2 regions of the Pseudoalteromonas sp. SCSIO 43101 genome follow, and region 2 is predicted to be linked to the other one. Evidence: predicted binding sites of a transcription regulator. Region 2 holds the regulator's gene; the other holds the start of a gene.
What was found. The regulator sigma-54, encoded in region 2, starts transcription at its own class of promoters, with help from an activator protein. The targets are predictions, from matches to a motif close to GTTGGCACGNNNNTNGNNT.

Region 1: J8Z25_RS12505 (DUF1328 domain-containing protein) is a predicted target of sigma-54. The motif match lies at 1,841-1,859, and genes of this name have one in related genera.

Annotation. Positions count from the first base shown of each region.
Region 1 is NZ_CP072673.1:2,688,645-2,693,725, reverse strand. Features, by position in the region: gene J8Z25_RS12515 (hypothetical protein) at 106-1,029, shown strand; gene J8Z25_RS12510 (hypothetical protein) at 1,380-1,571, opposite strand; gene J8Z25_RS12505 (DUF1328 domain-containing protein) at 1,621-1,794, opposite strand; gene J8Z25_RS12500 (OadG family protein) at 2,329-2,577, shown strand; gene oadA (sodium-extruding oxaloacetate decarboxylase subunit alpha) at 2,593-4,365, shown strand; gene J8Z25_RS12490 (sodium ion-translocating decarboxylase subunit beta) at 4,378-5,081, shown strand, end outside.
Region 2 is NZ_CP072673.1:429,188-434,268, reverse strand. Features, by position in the region: gene lptA (lipopolysaccharide transport periplasmic protein LptA) at 1-503, shown strand, start outside; gene lptB (LPS export ABC transporter ATP-binding protein) at 500-1,225, shown strand; gene J8Z25_RS02095 (RNA polymerase factor sigma-54) at 1,343-2,839, shown strand; gene hpf (ribosome hibernation promoting factor) at 2,867-3,154, shown strand; gene ptsN (PTS IIA-like nitrogen regulatory protein PtsN) at 3,158-3,610, shown strand; gene rapZ (RNase adapter RapZ) at 3,611-4,456, shown strand; gene J8Z25_RS02075 (HPr family phosphocarrier protein) at 4,472-4,744, shown strand; gene mgtE (magnesium transporter) at 4,956-5,081, shown strand, end outside.

The DNA of each region.
Region 1 (5,081 bases), 1.5 Mb from region 2:
GACTGGCAGCAGTTTAACATTGATAGAAAAAAACTGCCGCAGTTGGTTTTCATTTAGTTGTCATTATGAGAGCTTAAGGTATCTGTATTTTTAGGGGTAAGTTGTATGTTTGTTAGTTCAATGTCATTAGCGCTTGCAATGACTTCAAATACTTTTTTAGTTATGGGCGATATGCCATACACCCCGATTGATGAAATTAATCTCGCAAATGACGGAAAAATTACTAAGGCAATCGCTACAACACCCCATGGCTTTTTAATGCACCTTGGCGACATGAAATCAGGAGCGCTTGCTTGCACGAATAAGCTTTTGCAAACTAATAAGGCGTTATTAACATCGCTGACTACGCAGCCTTTTATTTACACCCCAGGTGATAATGAGTGGACAGATTGCGACCGCGTCACATTAACTCCTCAATTCGATGAGCTCGAACGGCTAAGTTTTGTTAAAGGCTTAATGTTCGACGATGCTTATAGACAAAAAGCAAAACAGTTACAGGGTTATGTAACACAAGCTGAAATGCTAGAGAATGCTCGTTGGCAATTCGATGGCATTGAGTTTCGCACCTTACATATACCAGGTACTTTTAATGGTCGCTCGCAAATTTTAAAAAGTGACAAAAGCGCAGCACTTGATGCAGCCGACAAACGTGATAAGTACAATTTAATTTGGTTAAAACAAGCACTCATTCAGCAAGATGCTAAGGCGTATGTGTTTGGCTTTCAGGCTGATATTTACCACCCGACCAGTAAACCAGTTTGTAGTGAATCACAGCGCTCAAACTGTGATGCTTTTAAAGTATACCGTGATGCCATCAGTGACTTCGCAAAGCACACCAATAAGCCTGTGTTAGTGATGCATGGTGATACAGGTCCATACTGTAAACAACAGTTAGCAAGTAACTTAACACGCTTGAATGTACCTGGTGATTTTGCTGTGAGTGATGTAGCAAAAGTGAGCTTTGTTGATGGGAAGTGGCATATAGCGAGTGTAACGACAAACGAGCCCCTCACAACGGGTTGTAAGTGAAACCCAACAAGTTAGCGAGTTTCTAGGTGAAAGAGTAAAGTTGCGAGCTTAAGGTAGCTGCGGGTTTACCTCGCGTAGGCGTGAAATTTATTTCGCGCGATTCTCTCAATTTATGCGGCTGTAAGTCTGGCTTTAGCCCGTCACGTATGTGTGATAAAACACGTGTCGCCATAAATGACGACCTATATGGCGTAGGGAAAAACGGAACGAAACCCAACAAATTAGCGAGTTTCTGGGGGAAAAAGTAAAGTTAGCAAGCTCCTTGACACAAGCAGCAGGCAGCCTAGAGTTGCTAACTTGTATACACAAAAAAAGCGACACTTGGCCGCTTTCTTCATAAAGTGTTGTGATTAGCAGTTAGTTTCTTCTGCGTTAACACCTTCTTTTACTTCTTCACATGCGTCTTCAACAGCATTTTGTGTATCAGTAATTGCTTCATCAATACGCTCACCTGCATCTTCTGCCGAGTTATCTTCACAACCCATGATGAATAGACCTGAAAATAGAGCGATAGTAGCGGCTTTCAAAGTTGAATTTTTCATAACGAAATTCCTTGTAAATAAAATAAATTAAGTGGTTATTTGCTTATAACTACTTAGGGGCGTTACCTCTAAGAGCTCCAGATACCAGTGAAATAACTAGTAGTACTAAAAATATAAAAAAGATAATTTTAGCGATGCCTGCAGCGGCTCCTGCGATACCACCAAAACCTAACACTGCTGCGATTAACGCGATAACTAAAAAAGTAATGGTCCAGCGTAACATAATGGTCTCCTTGGCTATTTAAATTTTCTAAAGTTCGATGTAACTGAAGCGAGTTCTGTGCCAGATGTTTTACTTGTTTTATTTCAATGGTTTACCTTTATTTGTGATGCTGGTAGATGTTCATCACTTGGTAACATTTACGAGTAAGCATGTAAGTTATTCATAGTGATATTTTTTCATATTGAGTTGCATGAGGAAAACATCAGATTGCCACGGTATTGGTAAGACCAATTTAACTTTTTATTGGTTGGTAAAGTCTAACACCTTGTTGTGTGTGGTTTTTAGACGCTTGCTGGTTTTTAGTTAATAGCTGAACATATAACTTATGGCTATATCGACTATTTATATCATCTATATCGAGGCTTTGAATGATGGAAATGTAGGGTGTTAATTATATGTGTGGCATGTTATTTTAAAATTAATTGGTTTTACCAATTTACAATGGTGCTATACAAATGATTTTGGTTTGTTATTATTGGTGCATAATTATTTAACAAAAATAACTTTTTATTTTAAGTAAGCGAGGGGAGTCGTATGGATATAGGTGGATTACTCACCACTGCGGCCAGTTTGATGGTAACAGGCATGGTAGGCGTGTTTGTTTTTCTGACTATTCTGATTACAGCAGTCACTTTAATGTCAAAACTAGTGGGTCGATTTGATGATCCAGCAAGTGCAGAACCTACGCGAACAGCAAAAATTCAACCTCAACAGGGTGTGCCTCAGGCACATATTGCAGCAATAAGCGCTGCAATCGCTCAATTTCGAAATAAACAAAAATAACGGGGCAGCTCGAACATGGCTAAATTAAAATTAACCGAATTAGTATTGCGTGACGCACACCAGTCTCTTTTGGCAACGCGTATGCGCTTAGACGACATGCTACCCATAGCCGAAAAACTCGACAATGCGGGTTATTGGTCAATTGAATCATGGGGGGGTGCAACGTTTGACTCGTGTATCCGTTATTTAGGTGAAGATCCTTGGCAACGTATTCGCGAACTAAAGGCTGCAATGCCAAACACTAAGCAGCAAATGTTACTTCGTGGACAAAACCTTTTAGGCTACCGTCATTATGCTGATGATGTGGTCGAAAAGTTTGTCGAGCGAGCACACAAAAATGGGGTTGATGTATTTCGTATTTTCGATGCGATGAACGATGTACGAAACCTTGAAACTGCTATTAAAGCAGCTGTTAAAGTGGGAGCTCACGCTCAAGGTACAATTTCATACACAGTAAGTCCTGTACATACACTTGATATGTGGCTGAAACTCGCAAAACAGCTTGAAGAGCTTGGCTGTCATTCGATTTGTATTAAAGATATGGCAGGTTTATTAAAGCCATATGATTGTGAGCAGTTGATCAAAGGCCTAAAAGAAACCGTGTCTATTCCTATTGCGATGCAATGCCATGCTACTACTGGCTTAAGCACTGCAACTTATCAAAAAGCAATCGATGCAGGTATTGATATGCTTGATACGGCGATTTCGTCAATGAGTATGACTTATGGTCATAGCGCGACGGAGACAATAGTTTCAATTGTCGAAGGCACAGAGCGAGATACTGGCCTTGATTTAAACCAATTAGAAGAAATTGCAGCTTACTTCCGTGATGTACGTAAGAAATACGCTGCTTTTGAAGGTAGCTTAAAAGGCGTTGATGGTCGCATCTTATTAGCACAGGTACCTGGCGGCATGTTAACTAACATGGAAAACCAGCTTAAAGAACAAGGCGCGGCTGATAAGCTTGATCAAGTATTACTTGAGATCCCACGTGTTCGTGAAGACTTAGGTTTTATTCCTTTGGTTACGCCAACCTCGCAAATTGTAGGTACCCAAGCGGTACTTAACGTATTAACTGGCGAGCGTTACAAAACCATTACTAAAGAAACTGCGGGCGTGCTCAAAGGTGAATATGGTGCCACTCCTGCACCTATGAATAAAGAGCTGCAAGAACGAGTGCTAGAAGGCGCAGAGGCAATTACTTGTCGTCCTGCAGATAAATTAGAGCCTGAACTTGAGAAACTTGAAGCTGAGTTATTAAGTGAAGCCAAAGAGCAAGGTTTAGAACTTGCTGATGACGTGATTGATGATGTACTTACATATGCATTATTCCCACAAATAGGCCTTAAATTTATTAAAAACCGCAACAACCCAGATGCATTTGAAGCAATTCCAACAGGTGAAGTTGCCAAGTCTGAAAGCAAACCTGCTTCTTCAAGCCCTGTAAAAGCGGAGCAATACAGCGTTAAAGTTGATGGTAAAGTTTACGATGTCGTCGTAGCACAAGGTGGTGAGCTTAAAGAAGTAACTTTAAAAGACAGTGAATTAATTCCTCAGTCTGCTTCAGCGTCAGCAGGCGAAACACTCAATGCGCCTTTGGCTGGTAATATTTTCAAAGTGAAAGTGAAACCAGGCCAAACAGTAAATGAAGGTGATGTGGTTATTATCATGGAAGCGATGAAAATGGAAACAGAAGTTCGCGCCGTACACTCAGGTACAATTGCAGAAGTATTAGTAGCTGAGGGTGACTCTGTTGCCACTGGCGATGCGCTAATCGCGCTAGCATAGGAGAGGCAGAGGATGGATGGTGTTTTAAACCTCTGGCATGCCACGGGTATTGCTAATTTTACCTTTGCGGCATTGATCATGATTGCGGTTGGTTGCTTGTTACTTTATTTAGCAATTGCACGTAACTTTGAGCCACTGTTGTTATTACCTATTGGCTTTGGGGCTATTTTAACGAATATCCCTGTGGCCGGGTTATCTGAGCCGGGTGGGTTACTTTATTATGTGTACCACATCGGGATTGATTCTGGGGTGTTCCCACTTTTGATCTTCATGGGGGTTGGTGCGCTTACAGACTTTAGTGCCTTGATAGCAAACCCTCGTATGTTGTTGTTAGGTGCGGCTGCACAGTTTGGTATTTTTGCTACTCTATTTGGTGCAATACTACTTAACTTTATTCCTGGCTTTGAATTTACACTACAAGATGCATCTGCGATTGCCATAATTGGTGGTGCAGATGGTCCAACAGCTATTTTCTTAGCATCTAAGTTAGCGCCTGATTTACTTGGTGCAATCGCAGTTGCGGCTTATTCATACATGGCATTGGTGCCAATTATTCAGCCGCCAATTATGCGTGCACTAACTACACAAGAAGAGCGTGAAATTCAAATGCCGCAACTTCGTACTGTATCGAAGAAAGAGAAAATTGTTTTCCCGTTAATGGTGTTGAGTTTAACCATCTTGTTTTTACCAGCTGCAACACCTCTGGTAGGTATGTT
Region 2 (5,081 bases):
AATTACTCCTGATCCCAAGCTTATTGATTGCGTTTTCCGGCACCGCTGCCGAGCAAACTGGCGCACAAATTAGCATTAGCTCAGATCGCCAAGTTGGTAAACTAAAAGATGGCGTTGGCATATTTGAAGGTAACGTAGAGATCGTGCATGGTAATCGTCGTATTACAGCAGAACGTCTTGAAGCACACGGCGGTGATACCGAAGGTACTGTAGAGCTAATTATTGCAACAGGCAAACCAGCTTACTTCGAAGAAAAACAAACGGATGGTTCCGTAATGAGCGCCAGTGCTGAAGAAGTTCGTTATGATGTTGCGAAACGCTTCTTAACCTTAAACGGTGAAGCTGAAGTTACCCAAGCTGGTCAAAAAGTAACAGCGAAAAGCATTACCTATGATATGGCTCAGCAGCTTATCAGTGCTGAAAAAGACGAAAACTCATCAGATCGTGTACACACTATTTTAGTACCTGTTGAAAATAAAAAAGACAATAAAGGCCAACCATGAGCACATTAAAAGCAGAGCTTTTAGCTAAGAGCTACAAAGGCCGCCAAGTGGTTAAAAATGTCGGTCTGGAAGTTGAAGCAGGCAGTATTGTTGGCTTGCTTGGCCCAAATGGTGCTGGTAAAACCACGACTTTTTACATGATTGTAGGCCTAGTTCCGAGCGACAAAGGTAAAATTAGCATCGATGATAACGATATTACCCTTTTGCCAATGCACAGCCGTGCGAGGTTGGGTATTGGTTATCTACCGCAAGAATCTTCGATTTTTCGAAAGTTAACAGTTTACCAAAACTTGATGGCTATTTTAGAGACTCGTAAAGATCTAAATAAAACCACGCGGGAAGAAACTCTAAATAGCTTATTAGATGAATTTAGCATCCAACACATCCGTGATAGTCAAGGTATGGCGCTATCTGGTGGTGAACGTCGCCGCGTTGAAATTGCTCGCGCATTAGCCGCTAATCCTAAATTTATCCTTTTAGATGAGCCTTTTGCTGGTGTTGATCCAATTTCAGTGTTAGATATAAAGAAAATTATTGAGCACCTAAAAAATCGTGGTATTGGTGTACTAATTACTGACCATAATGTTCGAGAAACCCTTGATGTTTGTGAAAAAGCCTACATTGTTTCTCATGGGGAGCTAATTGCATCAGGCACACCTGAGCACGTATTAGCTGACCAAACTGTACGCGATGTTTATCTAGGCGAGCAATTTAGGCTGTAACCATTACGCCACCGACTAGAGCATCTGCTAGACTTATAACAATGACAATAAATCGATAATAACTTAACTGTCTTTGCACAGTTATCGATAACTTAAAAAAAGGATTGTTAGGGATACATGAGGCAATCATTACAGCTGCGCATGGGCCAGCAACTTACAATGACTCCACAACTGCAACAAGCTATTCGTTTGTTGCAGCTCAGTACATTGGATCTCCAACAAGAAATTCAAGAGGCGCTAGATAGTAACCCTTTACTTGAAGTGGAAGAAGCGGATTACAACGAAGAAAGCATCGGCAAAAATGAGCAAAAAGCTGAATCTGACGATGTGCAAGTCAGCGCTTCTGCAGACGAAGCACCTAGCGAATATGAACAAGAAAGCAGTGATGCTCTAAATAAAGACACTGTAAGTGACGATTTAGCCATGGATGTTACATGGGATGAGTACATGAGTGCCGCTCCATCAACATCATCAGGGCCAATGCCAGAAGATGAATCTATTTATCAAGGTGCATCGACCGAAACCCTTCACGAATACCTTATGTGGCAATTACAGCTAACTCCCTTTAGTCCGACTGATGAAGCGATTGCTGTGGCAATTGTTGAGGCTATCGATGACTCTGGTATTTTAACGGTAAGCTGTGAAGATATCGTCGAGAGCTTTAATCAAAATAGTGATGAAGAAGAAATCGAACTTGATGAAGTCGAAGCGGTCCTAAAGAGAATTCAATTGTTTGATCCTGTCGGTATTGGGGCGCGTAGTTTACAGGAATGCCTGTGTATTCAACTTCGCCAATTCGATGCAAACACGCCATATTTAGCTGAAACTAAAATGGTTTTATCTGAGCATATCGAATTATTAGCGAGTCGCGACTATCGAACTTTGATGAAAAAGACTAAGCTTAAAGAAAATGAGCTTAAAGAAGTAATGACGCTAATTCACAGCTTAAACCCTAAGCCTGCGGATAGCATAGTACGCGAAGAGTCTGAGTACGTCATACCTGATGTATCAGTGAAAAAAGTAAAAGGTCGCTGGGTGGTTGAGTTAAACCCAGATAGTATGCCAAAGATTAGAGTGAACAGCCAATATGCGGCTATGTCTCGCTCTGTTAAATCAAGTAGCGACAGCCAATTTATTCGCTCTCACTTACAAGAAGCAAAGTGGTTTATTAAGAGCTTAGAAAGCCGTAACGATACACTATTAAAAGTGACCAACTGTATCGTTCAACAACAACAAGCTTTCTTTGAGCATGGCCCAGAAGCAATGAAGCCGATGGTGCTAAATGATGTTGCTGAAATGGTCGAAATGCATGAATCGACGATTTCACGAGTAACAACGCAAAAATATATGCATACCCCTAGGGGTATTTTTGAGTTGAAATATTTCTTCTCAAGCCATGTCAGCACTGAAAATGGTGGTGAGTGTTCTTCAACAGCAATACGCGCTTTAATCAAGAAGTTAGTCGCTGCAGAAAACTCGGCTAAACCATTGAGTGATAGCAAAATTGCAGATATATTGGCTGAGCAAGGAATTAAAGTAGCTAGACGTACAATTGCAAAATATCGTGAGTCTCTAGCAATACCTCCGTCTAATCAGCGTAAGAGTTTGATTTAGACGTTTTACATAGAAGGAAAAATGCTTATGCAACTAAATTTAACTGGTCGTCATGTAGAAATCACTGATTCATTAAGAGACTATGTAAACACCAAGTTTGCGAAACTAGAAAGGCATTTTGACCATATTAATAATGTTCATGTCATTCTAGATGTAGAAAAATTAAGCCAAAAAGCAGAAGCAACTTTACATGTAAACGGAGGCGAATTGTTCGCTTCTACAGAACATCAAGATATGTACGCAGCCATTGACTCGTTGATCGATAAGCTTGATCGCCAAGTCATTAAACACAAAGAGAAATTAGCTCGACATTAAATTATGAAACTAAGTTCACTTACTAATCAGGACTGCAGCAAAGCTGCGGTCCTTTTTAATAGCAAAAAAAGAATTCTTGAATATATCAGCGAACTGGCTCACCAGCAGCTTCCTCATTTATCTCAACAAGATATCCTAAATGCTTTACTCAACCGAGAGAAGCTAGGTAGCACTGGTATTGGCCGAGGTATTGCTATTCCACATGGCCGAATGAGTGGCGCCGATGAACCTCAGGCGTTTGTCATAGTGAGTGAATCCCCAATCAATTTTGATGCAATTGATAATCGCCCTGTTGACATTTTTGTAGCACTCATCGTACCAGATGGTGACTCTCAGCTTCATCTAAAGACCTTATCAACAATTGCTGATAGACTTAAAGATAAAGAGTTTTGTAAACAGCTGCGTAGTGCTACTACCGATCAGCAACTGTTTCAGGTTATATCAGCAGAGGCATAAATGGAATTAATCATTATCAGCGGTCGCTCAGGCTCAGGTAAATCGGTCGCTTTACGAGTACTTGAAGACTTAGGTTATTATTGCGTTGATAATATTCCAGTCAATTTACTGCCTTCGCTCGTGCGTAGCGTATCAGATAACTACGATAAAATAGCGGTCAGTATTGATGTGCGTAACCTTCCAAAAGAGCAGCAAGAATTTAATGATATTCTTGAGTACCTTCCAGGTTTCGCAAATCCAACACTTTTTTACTTAGACAGTGATGACCAAACCCTGATAAAACGCTTTTCAGAGACTCGTCGTTTACACCCATTATCCATTGATTCTTTGCCACTTGATCTGGCCATTAAACAAGAAAAAGTCTTACTCGATGTGTTGATCACTCGTGCTGATTTTATGATTGATACCACAGATCTCAGTGTTCATCAGTTAGCTGAATCAATTCGCGAAAAGATTTTGGGTAAAAAGGATAAAAAACTGATTATCACTTTTATGTCTTTCGGCTTTAAACACGGTATTCCAAAAGAAGCTGATTACGTATTTGATGCACGTTTTTTACCTAACCCACACTGGGAACCTGATTTGAAGCCGCTAACGGGTCTAGATCAACCAGTAAAAGATTACTTAGCTAGCCACAGCATAGTGCAAAAGTTCACATGGCAAATTCAAACATTTGTACAAACATGGCTACCACATTTAGAGCGTAACAACCGAAGTTACCTTACCATTGCCATTGGTTGTACTGGTGGCCAACATCGCTCTGTTTACTTAGCGCAAACAATTGGTGAGAGTTTTGCTAAAAGCCATGACAATGTAAAAATTCGCCACCGTGAACAAGACATTTAATTAGGCACTATTATAATGCGCGCTGAAGATACCTTTTTAATTCAAAACAAACTCGGCTTACATGCTCGCGCAGCCACTGTTTTAGCCCAATTAGCACTACAATTTGATGCTAAAATTACGCTTTATCAAGACGATAAAGAAGCTGAAGGTGACAGCGTATTGGCATTAATGCTACTTGAAAGCAGTCAAGGTAAAGAAGTTAGAGTCGTTTGTGAAGGCCCTGATGCTGATGCAGCATTAACTGCAATCGGTGAATTAATCGCACAGCGCTTTCACGAGCAAGAATAGCATTTGCTAAGCCTTCAAGATTTACGGTAAACTTAATTAGGATATTTTAAATTCCCTTTAAATATCCTACTTTTATATCGCTCGCTTTTCTAAGTTGCAAAACTCTTAATAAATTTATCACAGTGCGACGATATCTCTGCAAATACACCACAAAGCAACTATGCTGTATTTGCTCAGCCTATATAAACTTTTTTCAGTTGTAAGGACGCCAATGCCAGAAGCCTTTGAACAAGATTACCCACTACAACAACTCAAACAAGTGACCAAGTCACTCAATAGTGGTCAATTTGTTCAAGTGCGCGGTATGTTAGCCAAAACGGCGCCTTGTGATACAGCC